3 regions of the Streptomyces sp. NPDC091412 genome follow, and region 1 is predicted to be linked to each of the others. Evidence: riboswitches for the same ligand, from Rfam matches in the RefSeq annotation. Region 1 holds a riboswitch; each other region holds the start of a gene.
The links. Region 1 has a riboswitch for cyclic di-AMP ahead of ACIQMV_RS07915 (M23 family metallopeptidase). Riboswitches for the same ligand answer to the same signal wherever they lie in the genome.
Positions count from the first base shown of each region.

Region 1 (7,097 bases):
GCACTCCGCCGAGGAGTTCGCCGCCGAGCTGGAGCGCGCGGGCGCCACCCTCGACGCGCACGCCGACCACCCCGGCGTACGGCTGAGCCTGGAGGTCCCGGCCTCCCGTCTGGCCAAGGGGCTCGGCCTGCTGTCCGACGCCCTCAGGGCGCCCGCGTTCGCCGACTCCGAGGTCGAGCGGCTGGTGCGCAACCGGCTCGACGAGATCCCGCACGAGCTGGCCAACCCGGCCCGCCGCGCCGCCAAGGAGCTGTCCAAGGAGCTCTTCCCGGCCGGCTCGCGCATGTCGCGTCCGCGCCAGGGCACCGAGGAGACGGTCGTCACCATCGACTCCGCGGCCGTCCGCTCCTTCTACGCCCGGCACGTGCGCCCGGCCACGGCCACCGCCGTGGTCGTCGGCGACCTCACCGGCGTCGACCTCGACGAGCTGCTGGACCGGACCCTGGGCGCCTGGACCGGTTCGCCCGCCAAGCCGCGGCCCGTGCCGCCGGTGACCGCCGACGACACCGGCCGCGTGGTCATCGTGGACCGGCGCGGCGCCGTGCAGACGCAGCTGCTCATCGGCCGGATCGGCCCCGACCGGCACGACCGCGTGTGGAGCGCCCAGGTGCTCGGCACCTACTGCCTCGGCGGCACCCTCACCTCCCGCCTGGACCGCGTCCTGCGCGAGGAGAAGGGCTACACCTACGGGGTGCGGGCGTTCGGCCAGGTGCTGCGCTCGGCCCCCGACGGGTCGGGCGCCGCGATGCTCGCCATCAGCGGCTCGGTCGACACCCCGAACACCGGCCCGGCCCTGGACGACCTGTTCACGGTGCTGCGCAAGCTCGCCGCCGAGGGCCTCACCGACGCCGAGCGGGACGTCGCCGTGCAGAACCTCGTCGGCGTGGCGCCGCTGAAGTACGAGACGGCCGCCGCCGTGGCCGGCACGCTCGCCGACCAGGTCGAGCAGCACCTGCCCGACGACTACCAGGCGACGCTCTATCAGCAGCTCGCCGCGACCGGCACGGTGGAGGCGACCGCGGCCGTCGTCAACGCGTTCCCGGTGGACCGGCTGGTGACGGTCCTCGTCGGTGACGCGGCGCAGATCAGGGAGCCGGTCGAGGCCCTGGGCGCCGGCCGGGTCACCGTCGTCGCGGCCGAGTAGAGGTACCACCTCGTTGCCGCCGCCGTCGCACGCGCGACGAACGGCACACGCGCACGTGGGGCCCTGGTGACCGAAGCGTCACCAGGGCCCCACGATGTCCGAATTGAGGGGGAGGTTGCCTGTCTGCCCTGTGGTATGCGCTACAAAACTTCTGATCCGTTTGGGAATTGAAAGCGGCCCCGTTTAGCGTCGGTGCGGCTGTTCGTCGGGCAGTGCGCCGCGTCCGCGGCACCGGACAGTCATCGCCGAGTCCCCGTACGGCGTGAGCCAGGGGAGCCGGGGACCCACCGTCCCTGGGGTGAATCGGACACCCGCGCATGCCGCGAGGGGGCCGTAGGAGACCTTCCTGCTCCGAACCCGTCAGCTAACCCGGTAGGCGACAGGGAAGGAAAGGACCCACGTCTCCATGGCGTTCACCCGCGCCGCCGGGAAGCACCGCCGGCCGAGCCGGATGCACCGCACCACCGCCCGCGCGGCGGGCGTCGCGGCCCTGGCCACCACCGGCGTCATCGGCACCCTCGCCGCCCCGGCCCTCGCCGCGGAGGCCCCCGCGCCCGAGGACACCGGCCTCACCCCGGTCGTCACCATGGGCGACAGTGTCGCCGAGAAGATCGACGCCCAGGCCGTCGCCCAGCACAGGGCCGCCGCGCGCAAGCAGGCCGAGGAGGCCGCGCGCAAGAAGGCCGCGGAGGAGCGCGAGGCCAAGGCGCGCGCCGCCCGTGAGGCAGAGCGCGAGCGTCTCAACGCCTTCGTGACGCCGATCCTCGACTCCTACATATCGACCGGCTACCGCACCGGCGGCTCCCTGTGGTCCTCCGGCACCCACACCGGCATCGACTTCCACGCCGCCAGCGGCACCACCGTCCACGCGGTCGGCATCGGCACCGTCGTCGAGACCGGCTGGGGCGGGGCGTACGGCAACCAGGTCGTGATCAGGATGGCCGACGGCATGTACACCCAGTACGGGCACCTGTCGTCCATCGGGGTCTCGGTGGGCCAGCAGGTCATCCCGGGCCAGCGGATCGGCCTGTCCGGCGCGACCGGCAACGTCACCGGACCGCACCTGCACTTCGAGGCCCGTACGTCCCCGGACTACGGCTCCGACGTCGACCCCGTGGCCTACCTCCGCAAGCACGGCGTCAGCGTCTGACCCGCCGCGTCTGCGCACCGCGCGGCGCGCCACGCGACACTCCCGAAGCCCCGGCTCCCGAGCCGGGGCTTCCGGTATTCCCGGCCGTGTTCCGTTCCCGTGTTCCCGTGTTCCGGTGTTCCGGTGTTCCGGGGCCCGCCGGGCACGGCGAAGCCGTGCCACCCGGACCGGGCGGCACGGCTTGGGCGCTGGACCGGACCTGCCGGTCAGACGGTCTCGGGAAGCTCCCCGAGCCCCTCGGCGACCAGCTTGGCCAGCCGGTCCAGCGCGGCGTCCGCGCCATCGGCGTCGGAGGCCAGGACGACCTCTTCGCCGCCCTCGGCGCCGAGGCCGAGCACGGCCAGCATGGAGGCCGCGTTGACGGGCGTCCCGTCGGCCTTGGCGATCGTCACGGGGATGCCTGCGGCCGTGGCGGCCCGGACGAAGATGGAGGCGGGGCGGGCGTGGAGGCCCTCGGCCCAGCCGACGTTGACGCGGCGCTCAGCCATGTGTTGCTGCCCTTCGGGTGATCAGGGTTGTCTAGACCAGTTTTCCACACGTGGAGCGAGCCCGGAGCGGGGGTGTGCCCCGCTCCGGGTGGCGTCGGACCGCGGCCTCGGTCCGACGTGTGTCCTCCACAGACTGCCTCGCGCCGGTGTCGGACGCGAGCCGTACGCTGGGCCCCATGCAGACCTCGCCGGACCGGCACGAGTACCCCGCCCACTGGGAGGCCGACGTGGTGCTGCGCGACGGCGGCACCGCACGGATCCGCCCCATCACCGCCGATGACGCCGGCCGTCTGGTCAGCTTCTACGAACAGGTGTCGGACGAATCCAAGTATTACCGCTTCTTCGCGCCCTACCCGCGCCTCTCCGCGAAGGACGTCCACCGCTTCACGCACCACGACTTCGTGGATCGGGTGGGACTCGCGGCCACGGTCGGCGGCGAGTTCATCGCCACCGTACGCTACGACCGCATCGGCGCGGACGGCATGCCCGCCTCGGCGCCCTCCGACGAGGCCGAGGTCGCCTTCCTGGTGCAGGACGCCCACCAGGGACGCGGGGTCGCCTCCGCGCTCCTGGAGCACATCGCGGCCGTCGCCCGTGAGCGCGGCATCCGGCGCTTCACCGCCGAGGTGCTTCCGGCCAACACCAAGATGATCAAGGTGTTCACGGACGCCGGGTACATCCAGAAGCGCAGCTTCGAGGACGGCGTCGTACACCTGGAGTTCGACATCGAGCCGACCGACCGCTCGCTGGCCGTGCAGCGCGCACGGGAGCAGCGGGCCGAGGGGCGGTCGGTACGGCGGCTCCTGGTGCCCGGCTCGGTCGCCGTCATCGGAGTGGGCCGCACGCGCGGCGGCGTGGGCCGCAGCATCCTCGACAACATCCGCGACGCCGGGTTCACGGGCCGGCTCCACGCCGTGAACCGGGCCTTCGGCGAGGACTGCCAGGAGATCGACGGGGTGCCCGCCCACCGCTCGGTGCGGGACATCGACGGGCCCGTGGACCTCGCCGTCGTCGCCGTGCCGGCCGAGCGCGTCCCGGACGCCGTCACCGAGTGCGGCGAGCACGGGGTGCAGGGGCTCGTCGTGATCTCCGCGGGCTACGCGGAGAGCGGCCCCGAGGGACGTGAGCGGCAGCGCGCCCTGGTGCGGCAGGCGCGCACGTACGGCATGCGGATCATCGGGCCCAACACCTTCGGGATCATCAACACCTCGCCGGACGTCCGGCTGAACGCCTCGCTCGCCCCCGAGCTGCCCCGGCCCGGCCGCATCGGGCTGTTCGCCCAGTCCGGGGCCATCGGCATCGCCCTGCTGTCCCGGCTGCACCGGCGCGGCGGCGGGGTCACCGGGGTCACGGGCGTGTCGACCTTCGTGTCGGCCGGCAACAGGGCGGACGTCTCCGGCAACGACGTCATGCAGTTCTGGTACGACGACCCCGACACCGACGTCGCCCTGATGTACCTGGAGTCCATCGGCAATCCGCGCAAGTTCACCCGCCTGGCCCGGCGTACGGCGGCGGTGAAGCCGCTGGTCGTGGTGCAGAGCGCGGGCTCCGCCCCGCAGGGGCACGCGGTACGGGCGACGCGGCTGCCGCACGCGACGGTGTCCGCGCTGCTCCGGCAGGCCGGCGTGATCCGGGTCGACACCATCACCGAACTGGTCGACACCGGCCTGCTGCTCGCCCGGCAGCCGCTGCCGCCGGGGCCGCGGGTGGCGATCCTCGGCAACTCCGAGTCGCTGGGAGTGCTGACCTACGACCGCTGTCTCGCGGAGGGGCTGCGCCCCCAGCCGCCGCGGGACCTGACGACGGGGGCCTCGGCGGAGGACTTCCGGGTCGCGCTGTCCCGGGCGCTCGCCGACGAGACCACCGACGCGGTGGTCGTCACGCTGATACCGGCGCTGGGGGAGGGGGCCGCCGAGAACGCGGCCCTGGCCGAGGCACTGCGCTCGGCCGCGCAGGAGGTCCCCGGCAAGCCGGTCCTGGTCGTGCACGTCGAGTTCGGCGGCCTGGCGGAAGCCCTCTCCGCCGCCACCAGCACGGCCCCGCCACCCGGCCCGGGTCCCCATCCGGGGGCGACCCCGCTGCTGCCCCCTCCCACGACACCCCGGCCCGCCCCGGCGGGTCCGGGTCACCAGGCGGTCGGGGCTTCCCCCGCTGGTGCGGGCGGGGCTTCCCTGGCCGACCCGAACCCGGAGACCGGCACCGGTCCGAAGGCGTGCACAGGACCCGGGCGAGGTCCGGGTCACGCCCCAGGTCCGGCTTACGCCCCCGGCCAGGGGCACGCCGGCGCTCCTGGGCATGCCCCCGGTCCTGGCCACGCCACCGGCCCGGCGCCGGCATCGGCATCGGCATCGGCTCCCGGCCATACCCCTCGCCCGGGCCAGGCATCGGGACCGGGCCAAGCTCCCGCCACGGGCTCGCAGTCCGGCCCCGGCCCCCGGAGGTCGTTCCCCGACGCGCCTGAAAGGGCAGCGGCCGGGGGCGTGGGCCCCGCGGGCGTGACGGCGGGCGGTGCCGGTCCCGAGCCGGCCCCCACCGGGCCGCGGCTGATCACCGCCTATCCCGCCGCCGAGCGCGCCGTCCGGGCCCTCGCCGAAGCGGTCCGGTACGGCCAGTGGCGGCGGGAGGCCGCGGAGCCGGGCAAGGTACCGGAGTACGAGGACATCGACGAGAAGGGCGCCGCCGCCTTCATCGGCGGACTGCTCGAGCGCGGGCAGGGCCTCACACTCGGCACGGAGGAGACCTGCGAGCTGCTCGGCCGGTACGGCATCCACGTGCGCCGGGCCCTGCCCGCCCCCACCCCCGACGCCGCCACGGAAGCCGCCCGCGCCCTCGGCTACCCCGTCGCCCTGAAGGCCACCGCCCCGCACCTGCGGCACCGCGCCGACCTCGGAGGCGTACGCCTCGACCTCACCGACGAGGATCAACTCCGCTGGGCCTACGCCGAGTTGACCGACCTCTTCGGCAAGCCCGAGGAGCTGCGGCCGGTGGTGCAGGCGATGGCACCCCGAGGGGTCGACACCGTCGTGCGCGCGGTCATCGACCCGGCGGCCGGCGCGGTGCTCTCCTTCGGACTCGCCGGAGTCGCCTCCCAGCTGCTCGGCGACATGGCGCACCGGCTGATCCCGGTCACCGACCGCGAGGCCACCTCCCTGATCCGGTCCATCCGCACGGCACCCCTGCTCTTCGGCTGGCGCGGCTCGGCACCGGTCGACACGCCCGCGTTGCAGGAACTGCTGCTGCGCGTGTCACGGCTGGTCCACGACCACCCGGAGGTCGTCGCCGTCACCCTGGAGCCGGTCGTCGTCGCCCCGCGCGGGCTGACCGTCCTCGACGCCACCGTGCGCCTGGCACCCCCGCCCGCCCGCGACGACCTCGGCCCGCGCACGCTCCCGGTGTACTGAATCGGCTACCGGGGCCCGTCCGGGCTCGGACCCGGTGCGTGCCCTACCAGGGCCGTATGGGCCGCGTTCCCGTGCGTCGTCCGTCCCCGTCGAGCAGGTGCCCCATCCGCTTGACCGTCCGCACTCCGACGATCCGGTCGACGACCGTGAGAGAGGGGAGCCGGGCGCACATCGCCGTCTCGCGGCGCTGGACGTCCCCGATGTCGCGCAGCCAGAACGTGGCGAGGACGTTCGAGGTCCCGGTGACGGCGGCGATCAGACGGCATTCGGGCAGTGTGGCCGGCGTTCGGTGCAGGGTGTTCAGATCGCGGGTGGGAACCTGGCCACGAAAGGTGACCGACACGGGCAGTCCGGTCAGGCGCGGGGCCATGTCGCAGCGGAAGGCGATCATCTCGGAGTCGGTGAGCCGGTGCACCCTGCGGCGGACGGTCGCGGCACTGGTGCCGATGCGCTCGGCGAGCGCCGCGAGCCCCAGACGGCCGTCGCGGACCAGGGCGTCGAGGAGAGCACGGTCGAGGTCGTCCAGTGCGCCGGAGGAAGCCGCCCCGCGGGGTCCGGCACCAGGAGGGCCGAGCGCGCCCCGCTGGGCCGAGTCGAGGGAGTGCAGCCGCCAACGGCTGCCCTCCGTGTAGAGGGAGGTGGCGAAGAGGCACTCCACCGCGCTCACCCCGGGGAGTCCGGCGAGGCGCTCCGTGAGGGAGTGTGTCAGTGAGGCCACGTCCGGGACCAGCACGTCCAGCAGGAGATCCGCCGTGCCGGGTGCGGTGAGTTCGACGGTGACGACCTCCTCGAAAGCCGACACCTGCTCGGCGAGTCGTTGCCGTGCGCCTGGACGGCAGCGCAGCAGCACGAACGCGGTGCAACGGGTGCGGGAGAACGCACGGCCCGGCGCCGCGTACACCCAGGCGAGCCCC
Region 1 covers NZ_JBIVTV010000003.1:13,085-20,181, forward strand. The annotation lists gene ACIQMV_RS07910 (M16 family metallopeptidase) at 1-1,144, shown strand, start outside; cyclic di-AMP (ydaO/yuaA leader) riboswitch at 1,378-1,538, shown strand; gene ACIQMV_RS07915 (M23 family metallopeptidase) at 1,551-2,294, shown strand; gene ACIQMV_RS07920 (HPr family phosphocarrier protein) at 2,501-2,782, opposite strand; gene ACIQMV_RS07925 (GNAT family N-acetyltransferase) at 2,959-6,183, shown strand; gene ACIQMV_RS07930 (Lrp/AsnC family transcriptional regulator) at 6,227-7,097, opposite strand, start outside.

Region 2 (7,097 bases), on a different contig from region 1:
ATCGGCTGCCAGGTGTCCCCGTGGTAGCCGCCCCGCCAGGTCAGCAGCCGCCGCTTGTCCGGCCGGCCGAGCGAGCGCCAGTACTGAAGGCACATCTTGACCGCGACCTCGACCGACACCGAACCGGAGTCGGCGAGGAACACATGATCGAGGCCCTCTGGTGACATGTCGACAAGGAGCTTCGCGAGCCGGACGGCGGGCTCGTGCGTGAGCCCGCCGAACATCACGTGGCTCATCCGTTCCAGCTGACCCCGGGCGGCCTCGTTCAGCACCGGGTGGTTGTAGCCGTGGATCGCCGCCCACCACGACGACATGCCGTCGACCAGTTCGCCCGAGCCGTCCGCGAGTCGCAGCCGTACCCCGCTCGCCGACTCCACGACGAGCGGTTCGTGGCGGCCGGGCATGGGTCCGTACGGGTGCCACACGTGCCGCCGGTCGAGGTCCAGCAGCTCGGGCACGCCCGGGCCGGGCGTGGTGTGCGGTTCAGGCATTGGGCGCGAGGTCCGTTCCGGCGCCCCGGCGGCGTACGGAGACGAGATCCGTGCGCGGCTCGTTGCCCGTCGCGGCCGGTGCCGATGCCGGTTCCTCCGCCGGTGCCGCGGCGGGACCGCAGACCCCGCCACCCTGGTGCGATCCGCACCCCGGCCCCTCGTGCGATCCGCATCCCGAGCCTTCGTGGGACCCGCACCCCGTGCCGCCGTGGGACCCGCACCCGCCCCCGGCCGCCACCCGGTGCTCGGGCAGCGTCACCTGGTCGGCGCCCTCCACCTCGAACCCGGCGTCCGCGATCATCTCCAGGTCGGCCCTGCCCGCCTGGCCCTCGCTGGTCAGGTAGTCGCCGAGGAAGATCGAGTTGGCCAGGTGCAGCGCGAGGGGCTGCATGGTGCGCAGGTGCACCTCGCGGCCGCCCGCGATCCGCACCTCCACGTCGGGACAGACGAACCGGACCATCGCCAGGATCCGCAGGCAGCGCTGCGGGGTCAGGTTCCACTCCTTGGCGAGCGGTGTGCCCTCGAACGGGATCAGGAAGTTCACCGGAACGGAGTCCGGGTCCAGCTCGCGCAGCGAGAAGACCACGTCGACCAGGTCCTCGTCACTCTCGCCCATCCCGGCGATGAGCCCGGAGCAGGCGGACAGCCCGGCCGCGTGCGCCTTGTGCACCGTGTCCACCCGGTCGGCGTAGGTGTGGGTGGTGGTGATGTCGCCGTACGTCGCCTCGGAGGTGTTGAGGTTGTGGTTGTAGGCGTCGGCCCCGGCCTCGCGCAGCCGTTCGGCCTGGCCGTCGGAGAGCAGACCGAGGCAGGCGCACACCTCGACGCCCTCGTTCTGCTCCTTGATCGCCTTGATGGTGTCGGAGACCCGGTCCACGTCACGGTCGGTCGGACCGCGCCCGCTGGCCACCAGGCAGACCCGCTTCGCGCCGCCCGCCAGCCCCGCCGCGGCGGCCCTGGAGGCGTCGTCGGGCTTGAGCCAGGTGTACTTGAGGATGTCCGCCTTCGATCCGAGCCGCTGGGAGCAGTAGGAGCAGTCCTCGGGGCACAGGCCCGACTTGAGGTTGACGAGATAGTTGAGTTTCACCCGCCGGCCGAACCAGTGGCGGCGCACCTTCCCTGCCGCGGCCACCACGTCGAGCAGGTCGTCGTCGGAGGTGGCCAGTACGGCCAGAGCTTCCTCGCGGGTCGGCGACTCGCGCCGAAGCCCCTTGTCCACCAGCGTGTTCAGCAGGTTCATGAGAGCTGATCCTGTCCTACGGCCCGGTCCGCGGCCAAGGAGACTCCGCACAACGACGGGCGCATCGACATGTGGGTATTGCCACATCATGGGCGGCCGGCCCTGCCGCTAGGGTCTGTCCACTGCCTACAAAAGCCCCGGAGGACCCATGGCGTTCGGCTGGATCGAGGAGCAGGCGGACGCACGTCGCCGGGCCGGACTCGTACGGACCCTGCGGCCCCGCCCCGCCGACTCGCCGCTGCTCGACCTCGCGGGCAACGACTACCTGGGGCTGGCCCGCCATCCGGAGGTGACCGAGGGGGCCGCGGCCGCGGCGCGTACCTGGGGCGGCGGCTCCACCGGCTCCCGGCTGGTCACCGGCACCACCGAACTCCATGCCGAACTGGAGCGCGAACTGGCCGGATTCTGCGGTTTCGAGGCGGCGCTGGTCTTCTCCTCCGGATACGCCGCGAACCTGGCCGCGGTCACCGCGCTCGCGCCGCACGGCTCGCTCGTCGTCTCCGACGCGGGCAACCACGCCTCGCTCATCGACGGCTGCCGGCTGGCCCGGGGCACGACACAGGTCGTCGCGCACGCCGACCCGGACGCCGTGCGCAAGGCGCTCGGAACGCACGAGGGCCCGGCCGTACTCGTGTCGGACACGGTGTTCTCGGTCGACGGCGACGCGGCCCCGCTGGCGGAGTTCGCAGCGGTCTGCCGGGAGCACGGCGCCGGTCTCGTCGTCGACGACGCCCACGGGCTGGGCGTCCTGGGCGCGGGCGGCCGCGGCGCCGCGCACGCGGCCGGGCTGGCGGGCGCCGACGACGTGGTCGCCACGGCCACGCTGTCGAAGTCGCTCGGCAGCCAGGGCGGAGTCGTCCTCGGGCCCGGGCGGGTGATCGACCACCTGGTCAACGCGGCCCGGACGTTCATTTTCGACACCGGTCTCGCGCCCGCGGCCGCGGGTGCCGCCCTCGCGGCGCTGCGACTGCTGCGCCGCGAGCCGGAGCGGGCGGCACGCGCGCGTGCCGTGGCGGCCGAACTCCACGCACGCCTGACCGCCGCGGGCCTGGAGGCGGTGCGTCCGGACGCCGCGGTGGTCTCGGTGCGCGCGCCGTCCCCGGAGCGGGCCGTGCGATGGGCGGCCGACTGCCGGGCGGCCGGGCTGGCCGTGGGCTGTTTCCGTCCTCCTTCCGTGCCCGACGGCATCTCACGGCTGAGGCTGACCGCCCGCGCGGACCTCTCCGGGGCGCAGATCGAACGCGCTGTACGGGTGATCGGTGGAACACGACCATGAGTCGGCGTGACACGGCCGGGCACCACCAGGTGTGGATATGACCGGATTGTCCGTCAGGTGCGGTGTGCCGCGGCCGTGAAGCCTGCCCAGCTCGCGGGGGAGAAGAGCAGCGCGGGACCGGCCGGGGCCTTGGAGTCGCGCACGGCGAGCAGCCCGGCCCACGGTCCCGTGGCGGGCCGGGCCGTCTCGACGCAGTTGTTGGCTCCCGTGCTGTAGCTGCTGCGCAGCCAGCGCACGCCGTGCAGATCGGTGGTGGAAGGTACGTGCCGAGGCGGAGTGGACATGGGGCCTCCTTACGCGGTACGCGGTTGTGCGCCGTCAGGGGGTCTGGCGTATCCCGGCGATGAAGTCCAACGAGTCCTCGGGCGAGAGGGCGTGGATCCGCAGGGTGTCGAAGGCCTCGGCGTAGGCCTCTAGGTCTTCTTTCCGCTCGAGGTGGAGGCTACTCGTCAAGTGGTCGAGAACCACCACGTTCAGATCGGAAGTGTTCGAAAACGAGAAGATAACGAAAGGGCCGGTGATCCCGATGTGCGCGCCGGCGGCGAACGGCAACACCTGGAGCCGTACTTGGGGCAGCCGGGCCGCCTCCGTCAGCCGCTCCAGCTGCCGCCTCATGACCTCGGGCCCGCCCACCTCCCTGCGCAGCACCGCCTCGTCCAGCACCGCGTCGAGCTCCAGCGGCGGTCGCGAGCGCAGCACGTCCTGGCGGGCCAGCCGCACCTCCACCAGCGCGTCCAGCCGGTCCTCGTCGAGCCCGTCCACCGCGGCCCGGGTGACCGCGCGGGCGTACTCGGGTGTCTGGAGCAGTCCGGGAACGACCGAGGTCTCCAGGGTGCGCATCCTGCTCGCCTGCGACTCCAGGCTGATGAAGTCCCGATAGGTCGGCGGCAGCACTCCGCGATAGGCGTGCCACCAGTGGTGCCGGTCGCCGCCGTCGTCCAGCCCCGCGAGCACCAGGAGCAGCTCGCGCAGCTGGGTGTCGTGGACCGCGTACGCGTCCAGGAGCGAGCGCACGTCGGCCGGTTTCACCCCGCTGGTGCCGGTCTCGATCCGGCTGACCTTCGACTGGTGCCAGCCGACCAGGCGGGCCGCCTCACCGCTGGTGAGACCCGCGCCGGTGCGCAGCGCGCGCAGTTCGGCGCCCAGCTTCCGGCGGCGCACCTCGGGACCGTGCTGCATGGGCTACTCCCTCGCTCCCTCTGAACGCTCCACGCGACCCGCTCCGGATACGGTCTGCCGTCGCAGAGTTCACCGCATCGAGCGACAGATATATGCATATCTCGGTGGATCGCCACCGAGACCGGAGAGGTGATGGCAGTCTGACGGCGAAGCACCAGTGCGGGACCGTACTCGAACCATCCGCCAATTGTCGGACTCCGGCCCCGTGGGAAAGGGACGACCTCGCCATGGCAGACCATCTGGAAGCATCCGTCACTCTGCCGAGCGATCCCGCCTCGGTCTGTGCGGCCCGTGCCTATGTGGCCGGCACGCTCGCGGAGTGGGGCCTGCCGCCGTCCACGGACACCGCCGAGACGGTCCGGCTCATCGTGTCCGAACTCGCCACCAACGCCGTACAGCACACTTTGGGGCAGTCACCCACCTTCACGGTGGACCTCGTCCTCGTGCGTGACGAACGACTGCGCATCGGGGTCACCGACAGCCACCCCCGGTTCCCGAAACGCCTGCCGGCCGCTGTCCAGCAGGACAACGGCCGGGGCATGGTGATCATCCGGTGGCTCACCGCCGAGTGCGGCGGCAGACTGACCGTGCGGCCGACCCGGGAGGGCGGCAAGACGGTCTGCATCGAACTTCCGTGGACGGTTCCCGCCCGCCCCGTGACTGCCGCGGGTCAGGAACCGTAGGAACGTGCGGTGGCGACGTCGAAGCTCCGCCACCGCACGGCACCGCACTGCGGCCGGGTCAGCTCACCCGGCCGTACCAGACGCTCTTCGTCCAGATCTTCTGGAGCTTCACCACGTCCCCGGTCTTCGGAGCGTGCCAGATCTTGCCCTTGCCGGCGTAGATGCCCACGTGGTAGACGCGCGAGCCCGAGTGGAAGAACACCAGATCCCCGGCTCGGCGGCTGCCCGCGGAGATGTGCCGGCTGTTGTTGTACTGCTGTGCGGCCGTGCGGGGCAGCTTCTTGCCCGCCCTCTTGAACGAGTACAGCGTGAGCCCGGAGCAGTCGAACCTCCGCGGCCCCGTGGCGCCCCACTGGTAGGGCGACCCCTGCTTGGACGCCGCGATCCGCAGCGCCGTGTTCGCGGTGGTCACGGCCGAGGCCTCGGAGGCCACACCCGGGACCACGATCGAGCCGCCCACGGCGGCCAGGGTCAGGGCCGAGGCCGTGCCGGCCCGGGCCATCAGCGACGGGACACGATTGAGCGCAGTCATGCGCAACCCTTCGTCAGCCGCCTGTGAAGGATGACCTGTCGGATTCGGGCTGGCGAAGTTGCCCGGCCGCGTTGTCGCGGCTTCACCCCAAGGGCTGCTCGGACCGGCCATGGCGTGACCGTTCCGGCGACCCGTCGTGCTTGGGTCCTCCACTCCTGCCGATCCACTCCTGTCGACCGGTCATCCGGGCGGCGGCAGGACTCGGCGTCCGCCCGGACCGCCCCGCCGTTGTGGCGGGGGCTTGTCGTCAGACAGGGATCTTCACCTACGGATGTCCGAAAATCCCAATGGAACCGCGTGTTTGTGTTGTTACTCACCACGCGCCCGTTCGGGTGGACACCCTCGCGATCGAACGGTTGCCCCCGCCCGCGACGACCCCCGGACCAGCAGCGGAGCACCTCATTCCGCCATCCGTGGAGGCGTGTTGCGCGACTGCGGCGGTCCCGAAAAAGGAGCTGAACCTACACCGAAAGGCGGTCGGTCATTCGGGGCGATTTCACCCCGTGTCCAGACAGATGGGCCCCTTTTCCCGCCGAGACCGCGGCTGTGGACGACGTCAACTTCCGCAGTCGGGGGGAAGGGTGACACGGGCCGTGCGCCGCTCGCCGTCCAGCACTCACAGAGCCCGGGCCGGAGTGTCCGCGTGCGGCTCGGTCTCGCCCCGCCGGTGCATCAGTGCCCGGGTGCCGCGCAGCTCCACCGCCCTGCCGGCGAGCGCCTGGGCGGCCCTCGGGGCCCGGTAGGTGTCTCCGGGCCGTCCCGGGTTGACGCGGCCCAGCAGGTCGGCCGGCTCCAGGTGACGGTCGATCAGCTCCGCCTCGGCGCGGGTCGGCGCCGGCAGGGGTGGCGGCTCGGGTGGCGGCATCGGCGGCTCACCCCGCGTCCGGCGCGGTGCGCGTGGCTCCGCGGTTCGGGAGGATTCGGTCAATCAGTCCATATGTCAGGGCCTCTTGCGCGTCCAGCACCTGCTCCCGCTCCAGGTCGGTCCGCACCTGCCGCACGGACCGCCCGGTGCTCCGCGCGAGCAGCTCCTCCAGGCGGGCGCGCATCCGCGTCAGCTCGTCCGCCTGGACCGCCAGGTCGGACGCCTGGCCCCCGACCGGCTCGGGCGGTGACGGCTGCCGCAGGACCACGCGGGCGCCGGGCGGCGCGTACCGCTTGCCCGGGGTGCCCGCGGCCGGCAGCGCCGCCGCGGACGCGACGGCCTGGCCCAGTCGGATCGTCTCCACGTCCAGCACACGTACCGCATCGTGTCGTGGACGGCCGGCGTCGTGCTAGAACGAGCCGCCGGGCGAGTTGATGCAGAGCGAGATGTCCCGTCCGGGCGTCCGGTGCTCCAGGTGGACGAACTGCGCGATCACGTCGTTCGCCGCGGTGTCGTCGATCGGTGTGCCGAGGAGGGCGATCCGCTCCTCGAGCGGTTTCGCGTACGGATCCAGGGAGCGCCGGCCGGCGCTGGTGATCTCGGTGAACTCCGGCAGGACGTAGCGGGCGGACGGCCGCGTCATGGCACACCCCTCCATGCGGCGGCGCCGGATCCGGCCGGAGGGGGCTCCGTAAGAAATGTACAGGACGTGCATTACTCGCCGAGGGCTTTCCCGGGCCGGGTGCGGGAACGGTCCCGGGTCGTGCACGGTCTCCTGCGGGGTGAAGCTGGAAGCGCGGGTGCTCGACGACCCAGGGGACTGGCCATGGT
Region 2 covers NZ_JBIVTV010000012.1:124,605-131,701, reverse strand. The annotation lists gene ACIQMV_RS26160 (adenosylmethionine--8-amino-7-oxononanoate transaminase) at 1-491, opposite strand, end outside; gene bioB (biotin synthase BioB) at 484-1,731, opposite strand; gene ACIQMV_RS26150 (8-amino-7-oxononanoate synthase) at 1,880-3,007, shown strand; gene ACIQMV_RS26145 (DUF397 domain-containing protein) at 3,061-3,291, opposite strand; gene ACIQMV_RS26140 (helix-turn-helix domain-containing protein) at 3,326-4,186, opposite strand; gene ACIQMV_RS26135 (ATP-binding protein) at 4,414-4,869, shown strand; gene ACIQMV_RS26130 (C40 family peptidase) at 4,928-5,401, opposite strand; cyclic di-AMP (ydaO/yuaA leader) riboswitch at 5,405-5,618, opposite strand; gene ACIQMV_RS26125 (hypothetical protein) at 6,018-6,266, opposite strand; partial or broken gene ACIQMV_RS26120 (ATP-dependent Clp protease proteolytic subunit) at 6,274-6,909, opposite strand; gene ACIQMV_RS26115 (ANTAR domain-containing protein) at 7,093-7,097, shown strand, end outside.
Region 2: linked by a shared signal. The riboswitch ahead of ACIQMV_RS26130 (C40 family peptidase) and the one ahead of ACIQMV_RS07915 (M23 family metallopeptidase) in region 1 are both predicted to bind cyclic di-AMP.

Region 3 (7,097 bases), on a different contig from region 1:
ACCACCATCGAGCAGAGCACCAGCACGAGCAGCGCCGCGCGGCCGGTGAGACGGGAGCGGCGGGCCTGGCGGCGGGTCTGCGAACGGTAGACACGGGCCGCCGTCTGCTCACCGAGCAGCCTGATCCTGGTCGTGGTGGAGAACCGGTCCCGGTCCTTGACGGCCATCGTCCCGCCTCCCGTTCGTGCCCGTGCACACACGTGCGTACGTCCCCGGACACGGTACGGGACCGGGTACGGGGACGTACGTGCGACTGGCGAAGCCTTACGCTTCGCGGCTCAGCCTCCGGGGCGCCTCGGCCCCCGGAACGGCTCGGCCTTCGAAGCGGCTCAGCCCTTGAAGCGCGGGAAGGCCGAGCGGCCGGCGTACACCGCGGCGTCGTCGAGGATCTCCTCGATGCGCAGCAGCTGGTTGTACTTGGCGACGCGCTCGGAGCGGGCCGGGGCGCCGGTCTTGATCTGGCCGCAGTTGGTGGCGACGGCCAGGTCGGCGATCGTGACGTCCTCGGTCTCGCCGGAGCGGTGGGACATCATGCACTTGAAGCCGCTGCGCTGGGCCAGCTCGACGGCGTCCAGGGTCTCGGTGAGCGAACCGATCTGGTTCACCTTCACGAGCAGCGCGTTGGCGGCGCCGTCCTCGATGCCGCGGGCGAGGCGCTCGGGGTTGGTGACGAACAGGTCGTCGCCGACGAGCTGGACCTTGTCGCCGAGCTTGTCGGTGATGACCTTCCAGCCGGCCCAGTCGTCCTCGAACAGCGGGTCCTCGATGGAGACGAGCGGGTAGGCGGCCACCAGCTCCTCGTAGTACTCGGTCATCTCCGCCGCCGAGCGCTCCTTGCCCTCGAAGACGTACTTGCCGTCCTTGTAGAACTCGGAGGCGGCGACGTCGAGCGCGAGGGCGATCTGCTCGCCGGGGGCGTAGCCGGCTTCCTTGATCGCCTCGAGGATGAGGTCGAGGGCCTCGCGGTTGGAGCCGAGGTTCGGGGCGAAGCCGCCCTCGTCGCCGAGGCCGGTGGACAGGCCCTTGCTCTTCAGGACCTTCTTCAGCGTGTGGTAGACCTCGGTGCCCCAGCGCAGGGCCTCGGAGAAGGACTCCGCGCCGATCGGGGCGATCATGAACTCCTGGATGTCCACGTTGGAGTCGGCGTGCGAGCCGCCGTTCAGGATGTTCATCATCGGCACCGGCAGCAGGTGCGCGTTCGGACCGCCCAGGTAGCGGAAGAGGGGGAGGTCCGAGGCCTCGGAGGCGGCGTGGGCGACGGCGAGGGAGACGCCGAGGATGGCGTTGGCGCCCAGCGAGCCCTTGTTGTCGGTGGCGTCCAGGTCGAACATGGCCTGGTCGATCAGACGCTGCTCGGTGGCGTCGTAGCCGACGAGCTCCGGGCCGATCTGCTCGATCACGGCGAGGACAGCCTTCTCGACGCCCTTGCCCTGGTAGCGGTTGGGGTCGCCGTCACGGAGCTCGATGGCCTCGAAGGCACCGGTGGAGGCGCCGGAGGGGACGGCGGCACGACCGGTGCTGCCGTCGTCGAGGCCGACCTCGACCTCGACCGTGGGGTTGCCTCGGGAGTCCAGGATTTCCCGGGCTACGACGACGTCGATGGACGGCACGAGCATCTCCTTCTGGGATGTGACGCTGGAAGTGCGGGGCGTGAGCCTTGCGACTAGAGCCTAACCGTCCCGGGGCGGCGACCGGCCGACCGACCGCCTCGTGGACAGAGTGACGGTACCCTTTGTTCCCGCTCGGAACAAAGAGACGGGGAAGGTTCGGGAACGGCCGGGTGTGCGGGAGACGAAAAAAACCCGCCCCCGCGCGTAGGGGGAACGCGCCGGGGCGGGGGCCCATGAAGGGCGGTGCGGGCCCTTACTTCAGGTGGAGCTGCTGGCCCGGGTAGATGAGGTCGGCGTTGTCGACGATGTTCTTGTTCAGCTCGAACAGCTTCTTCCAGCCGCCCTGGACGCCGTGCTGGGCGGCGATGGAGCTGAGGGTGTCGCCGGCGACCACCTTGTACTCGCCGTCACCCTTCTTGACCTTCTCGCCGGTGGGCGTGGTGACGGTCCTGCTCGGGGCGGGACGCGTCGCGGAGCGGTTGGCGGCCTGCTGCTCGGTCGAGCGGGTGGTGGTGCTCTTGGCGGAGCTGCCGCTCGACGACGAGGACGAGGCCGACGACGAGGACGAGGCCGACGACGAGGACGAGGGGGCGCCGCCGGTGTAGGCGGCGCCGGACAGGCCCTTGCCGCAGACCGGCCAGGCACCCTTGCCCTGGCCCGCGAGGACCTTCTCGGCGACGGTTATCTGCTGCGACTTGGAGGCCAGGTCCGCGCGCGACGCGTAGGCGGTGCCGCCGTACCCGGCCCAGGTGGAGTTGGTGAACTGGAGGCCGCCGTAGAAGCCGTTGCCGGTGTTGATGGACCAGTTGCCGCCGGACTCGCACTGGGCGACCGCGTCCCACTCGGAGGCGGTGGCGGCGGAGGCGTCGCCGACCGCCATCAGCGGGGCGGCGACTGCGGCGCCGGCGACACCGGCGAGCGCGATGACACGGGTGGTCCTGGACGTACGGCGATGCTTGCCCTTGCTGGAGAACAGCATGGATGGATCCCCTCACCGACGCCTGCGAGGTGAGCTGTCGGGTTCGGGCCGGTTGAGTTGCCCGGCCGTGCCTCGTACACGAGGCACGGCTCCACCCCTAGCCGCTCCGGTCAACTGCCCGGCGCGGCACTTACCTTGGGTCCCCCGCTCCTGCCCACGGCGCTTGACGCGACGACTGTTCCCGTGCGGCCGCTGGCAGGATTCGGCGTTGCGGCAGCCGGGGCTCGCGGTGACGAGCGGTCACGACCGTAGGCATGCGCTTCGCCGAATTCCAAAGACGATCAGGGCTTCTGAGACTCATCCCACACTTTCCCCGAATGGGACATTCAGCGCGAAGCGTGGCGTGAACTCCGCCTACTTTTGGGGCGTTTCGGTAGGGACATTCAGGGTCTGACCGGCAGAGATGTGATTCGGGTCGGACCCGATCGCCCCCTTGTTCGCCGCGTACAGCGCGTCCCATCCGCCCGGAACGTCAAGGGAGTCGGCGATGGACTCGAGGGAGTCGCCGGCGCGGACGGTGTAGGAGTCGGCGACGACGGCCCGCGCGGAGCCGCCGCGGGAGGCGTGACGGCCGGAGGAGGCGGCCGAGTGGCTGTCGGCCGGGTCCTCGACGGCACTGCCGCCGCGGTGACGCCCACCGCTGAGCGCGCCGGTGTCGACCAGGGCCGAAGTGCCGCCGACCTGCCACGAGTTGTCCGTATAGCCCGGCTGCGGCGCGACCGAGGGCGAGGCGTCGGGCGACTGCGACCCGCCTGCCGCGGCATCGGAGGACGCGTCGGACTCGGCCGGCTCGCCCTTCTTGGCGGGCGAGGACGGCGAAGGGGAGGACGTGGCGGGGGGCGCGGTCGACGAGCCGGAGGGATCGATTGAACCAGGGTCGACATCCGACGAGCCGGACGAACCGGACGAGCCGGACGGATCGCCCGACGACGCCTGCGACGAGTCGGACAGACCGAGGTCGTCCGTGAGGGACTTTCCGGAGGAGCTGGAGGATCCGGACGAATCACCCACGCCGGTGTCGACCTTCGCCGCCCCGGACTTCTTGCCGAGTCCGGAGAGCAACCCGCACGTCGGCCAGGCACCGGGACCCTTGTCGGCGAGCAGCTTCTCGGCCACGGATATCTGCTGGGACCGGCTGGCCTGGTCGGCGCTCGAGGCGTAGTCGAGGCCGCCGTACTTCTCCCAGTCGTCCTGCGTCAACTGGAGGCCGCCGTAGTAGCCATTACCGGTGTCGGCGCTCCAGGCGCCGCCACTCTCGCACTTGGCCACCTTGTCCCACGCGTTGCCGTCGGCCGCGCTGGCGCCGCCGGCGCCGATCAGCGGGATGGCGATGGCGGATCCGGTCACTCCGGCTGCGACGAGGAGGGCCGGAGCCTGACGGGGCCGACGGTGACGACCGTTCCCGGAGAGCATACGGAGACCTTTCGTGCGACAGCGGTGACCCGCGTGGCGACCGCAGTCTCGGCGCCACGCTGATGGGTGAAAGTATCGGCTGACGATCGCTTGTCACAAGTTCATGCCGCACAGATCACGTGAAGATCACACTGTTGAGCATGTGTCACCTTCGTGTCCGCCAGTGGGTAGGCGTGGTGCGGCGGCGGGCGCCTTTTCCTGCCTTGTCCGGCTTCCCCGCGACTTACCGACCGGGTGTGAACCGCACCGGCAGCGTCCGCAGTCCGCGCATGATGAGCCCGCCACGCCAGCGCAACTCGGCTGGATCCGCACCCAGTTGCAGGTCCGGGAGCCGGGTGAGGAGAGTGGCCAGCGCGGTCTGGCCCTCCAGGCGGGCGAGCGGTGCGCCGAGGCAGTAGTGGATGCCGTGTCCGTAGCCGAGGTGTTGATTGTCACGCCGCCCGAGATCGAGGACGTCGGGGCCGGCGAACCGCTCCGGGTCCCGGTCGGCGGCGGCGAGGACGACGAGGACCGGGTCGCCGGCGGCGATGTCCTGCCCGCCGATGGTGAGCGGCCGGGTGGCGTAGCGCCAGGTGGCCAGCTCCACCGGCCCGTCGTAGCGCAGGAGTTCCTCCACTCCCGTCTCCAGCAGGCCGCCGTCCCCCTCGGCGAGGGACCGCTGGAGCCGGTCCCGCTGCTCGGGGTGGGTGAGCAGGGCGTAGGTGCCGTTGCCGATGAGGTTGACGGTGGTCTCGAAACCGGCGAACAGAAGGATGAAGGCCATGGCGGCGGCCTCGTTCTCGGTGAGGTGCTCGCCGTGGTCGGAGGCGCGGATGAGCGCGGAGATGAGGTCCTCGCCGGGGACGGGCTCGGCCGGGAGCGCCTCGCGCTTGCGGTGGATGAGGTCCGCGAGATAGCCGCGCATCTTCTTCACGGAGCGGGCGACCCCGCCGCGCGGGCCCTTGCCGTGGCGGATCATCATGCCCGCCCAGTCCCGGAAGTCGTCCTGGTCCTCGCGGGGGACGCCGAGCAGGTCGCAGATGGCGTAGATGGGCAGCGGGAAGGCGAACTCGTGGATGAGGTCGGCGGTGCCGCGCTCGGCGAACCCGTCGATGAGTCCGTCGGCCAGCTCCTGCACACGCGGGGCGAACTCGGCGACACGGCGCGGGGTGAACGCCTTGCTGACCAGCCGGCGCAGCCGGGTGTGGTCCGGCGGGTCGATGTTCAGCAGGTGGGTCATCAGCTCGGCCTTGCGCTCGCCGGGGATGCCGGTCTTGCCCTTGGCGTGCGCGGACTCGGCGTGGTGCGCCGGATTCTTGGACAGCCGCTGGTCGGCCAGGGCCTGCCTGGCGTCCGCGTACCGGGTGACCAGCCAGGCCTCCACTCCGCTGGGCAGACGGGTCCTGTGCACGGGGGCGTGCTCGCGCAGCCAGGCGTAGGCCGGGTAGGGGTTGCTCGCGAACTCCCAGGTGAACAGGGCGGGTGGCTGGTCGTGCATACGGTTGACCCTAGTGCTGTGACCGGGGATCCGGCGCAAGGGCTTCCGCCCCTGCCGCCGCCACGGCCCTCCCCGTCCCCGGCGGCGATGCCCCCGGCACCCTGCCGCCCCGCCCGCGCCCCTCAGGGCCTTCGGGTGCCCTCTGTTTCCACGATCGCGTCCCGGTACGCGCGCGCCGCCGCGCGCAGTGCCGCCTCCGGGTCGACGCCCTCCGCCTCGGCGCGGGCGGCCAGCGCCAGCAGCTCGTATCCGAAGCCCTCCCTCGCCGGGAGGGGGACCTCCAGGCCCGCCGTGCGGACCCGGGAGGCCAGCTTGGCGGCGAGGGCGAGGCCGGGCTGGCCGAGGGGGACGCCCTCGGTCACGGAGGTGCGCCGCTTCTCCTCGGCCTTGGTGCGCAGCCAGTGCGCCTTGACCTCCTCCGGGGTGGTGGCGGTCTCGTCACCGAAGACGTGCGGGTGGCGGTGGATCAGCTTGGCGACGATGGTGCCGGCCACGTCGTCGATGGAGAACGGCTCCTCGGGGTCCTCCTCGGCGATACGGGCGTGGAAGACCACCTGGAGCAGGACGTCGCCCAGTTCCTCGCGCAGCTCCTCGCGGTCGCCGTCCTCGATCGCCTCGACCAGCTCGTACGCCTCCTCGATGCCGTACTTGGCCAGGCCCTTGTGGGTCTGCCGGGACGACCAGGGGCACTCGGCGCGGATGCGGTCCATGACCTGGACGAGGTCGAGCAGGCGGGCGCCGGGCAGGTCGTAGGAGGCGGGCAGCAGCTCCAGCTCCGGCATGTTCACACGGCCGGAGCCGGCCAGGCGGGCCAGTCCGTCGGTCAGGGCGGGTTCGCCCTCGCCGGTGGCCACGACGACGACCGTACGGCCGCCGGCGCACGCGTCCACCAGTTCCTCGGCGCTCGGTGCCGCCTCGTCCACGGCTATGCCCGCCTCGCGCAGATACGGCAGCTGCGGATGAGCGCCGTCCGCGCACAGCACCCGGTCGGCCGCGCGCAGCACCTGCCAGGCGGGCCAGGACAGCAGCCCGGGGGCGACCCGGTGGCTGGTGGTGAGCAGGACGATCCGGCCCGAGGCCGCTGCGGAGGTGGTCGTGCTGGTGGTGTTCACGGTCCGAACGTAACGCACGCCCGCGACGTCACCCCTGGTTGTCCACAGGCCGGGGGCCGTCCCCCCGGCCCGTTGTCCGGTTGTCCACAGGTCCGGCCGTCCGGCGTCCGGTCAGGCCGACTGCTTCGCGTCCTCCGCCGAGACGTCCCGCAGCCACGGCGTCTTGGCGTTCACGAGGGTGCTCTTCTCGACGTCCCACGTGCCGTAGCGCGGGTTGAGGTCGACGTGGAGGTCGGCGGAGGCCTCGGACAGCGCCTTCCAGAACGCCGGCTGGCCGGCGTCGGTGTGCAGATGCGCCGCGAGCTTCTGCGCCTTCACCTGGAGGCGGAGGTTGTCGTCGAGGCGCTGCGGGGGCACCCCGTACCGCTGGAGCCAGGTGTCCTCGAGCGCCTTGGCGCCACCCGCCTGCTGCTCGAGACCGGTACGCAGCTGCTGGACCTCGCCGCGGCTGACGCTGAGGCCGGCGTTGCGGGCGGCGCGGTCCAGCACCTGGTCGAGCACCATCT
Region 3 covers NZ_JBIVTV010000016.1:133,000-140,096, reverse strand. The annotation lists gene ACIQMV_RS30080 (septum formation initiator family protein) at 1-167, opposite strand, end outside; gene eno (phosphopyruvate hydratase) at 330-1,616, opposite strand; gene ACIQMV_RS30070 (transglycosylase family protein) at 1,864-2,589, opposite strand; cyclic di-AMP (ydaO/yuaA leader) riboswitch at 2,594-2,761, opposite strand; gene ACIQMV_RS30065 (transglycosylase family protein) at 2,944-4,002, opposite strand; gene ACIQMV_RS30060 (cytochrome P450) at 4,226-5,479, opposite strand; gene ACIQMV_RS30055 (nucleoside triphosphate pyrophosphohydrolase) at 5,602-6,591, opposite strand; gene ACIQMV_RS30050 (SurA N-terminal domain-containing protein) at 6,703-7,097, opposite strand, start outside.
Region 3: linked by a shared signal. The riboswitch ahead of ACIQMV_RS30070 (transglycosylase family protein) and the one ahead of ACIQMV_RS07915 (M23 family metallopeptidase) in region 1 are both predicted to bind cyclic di-AMP.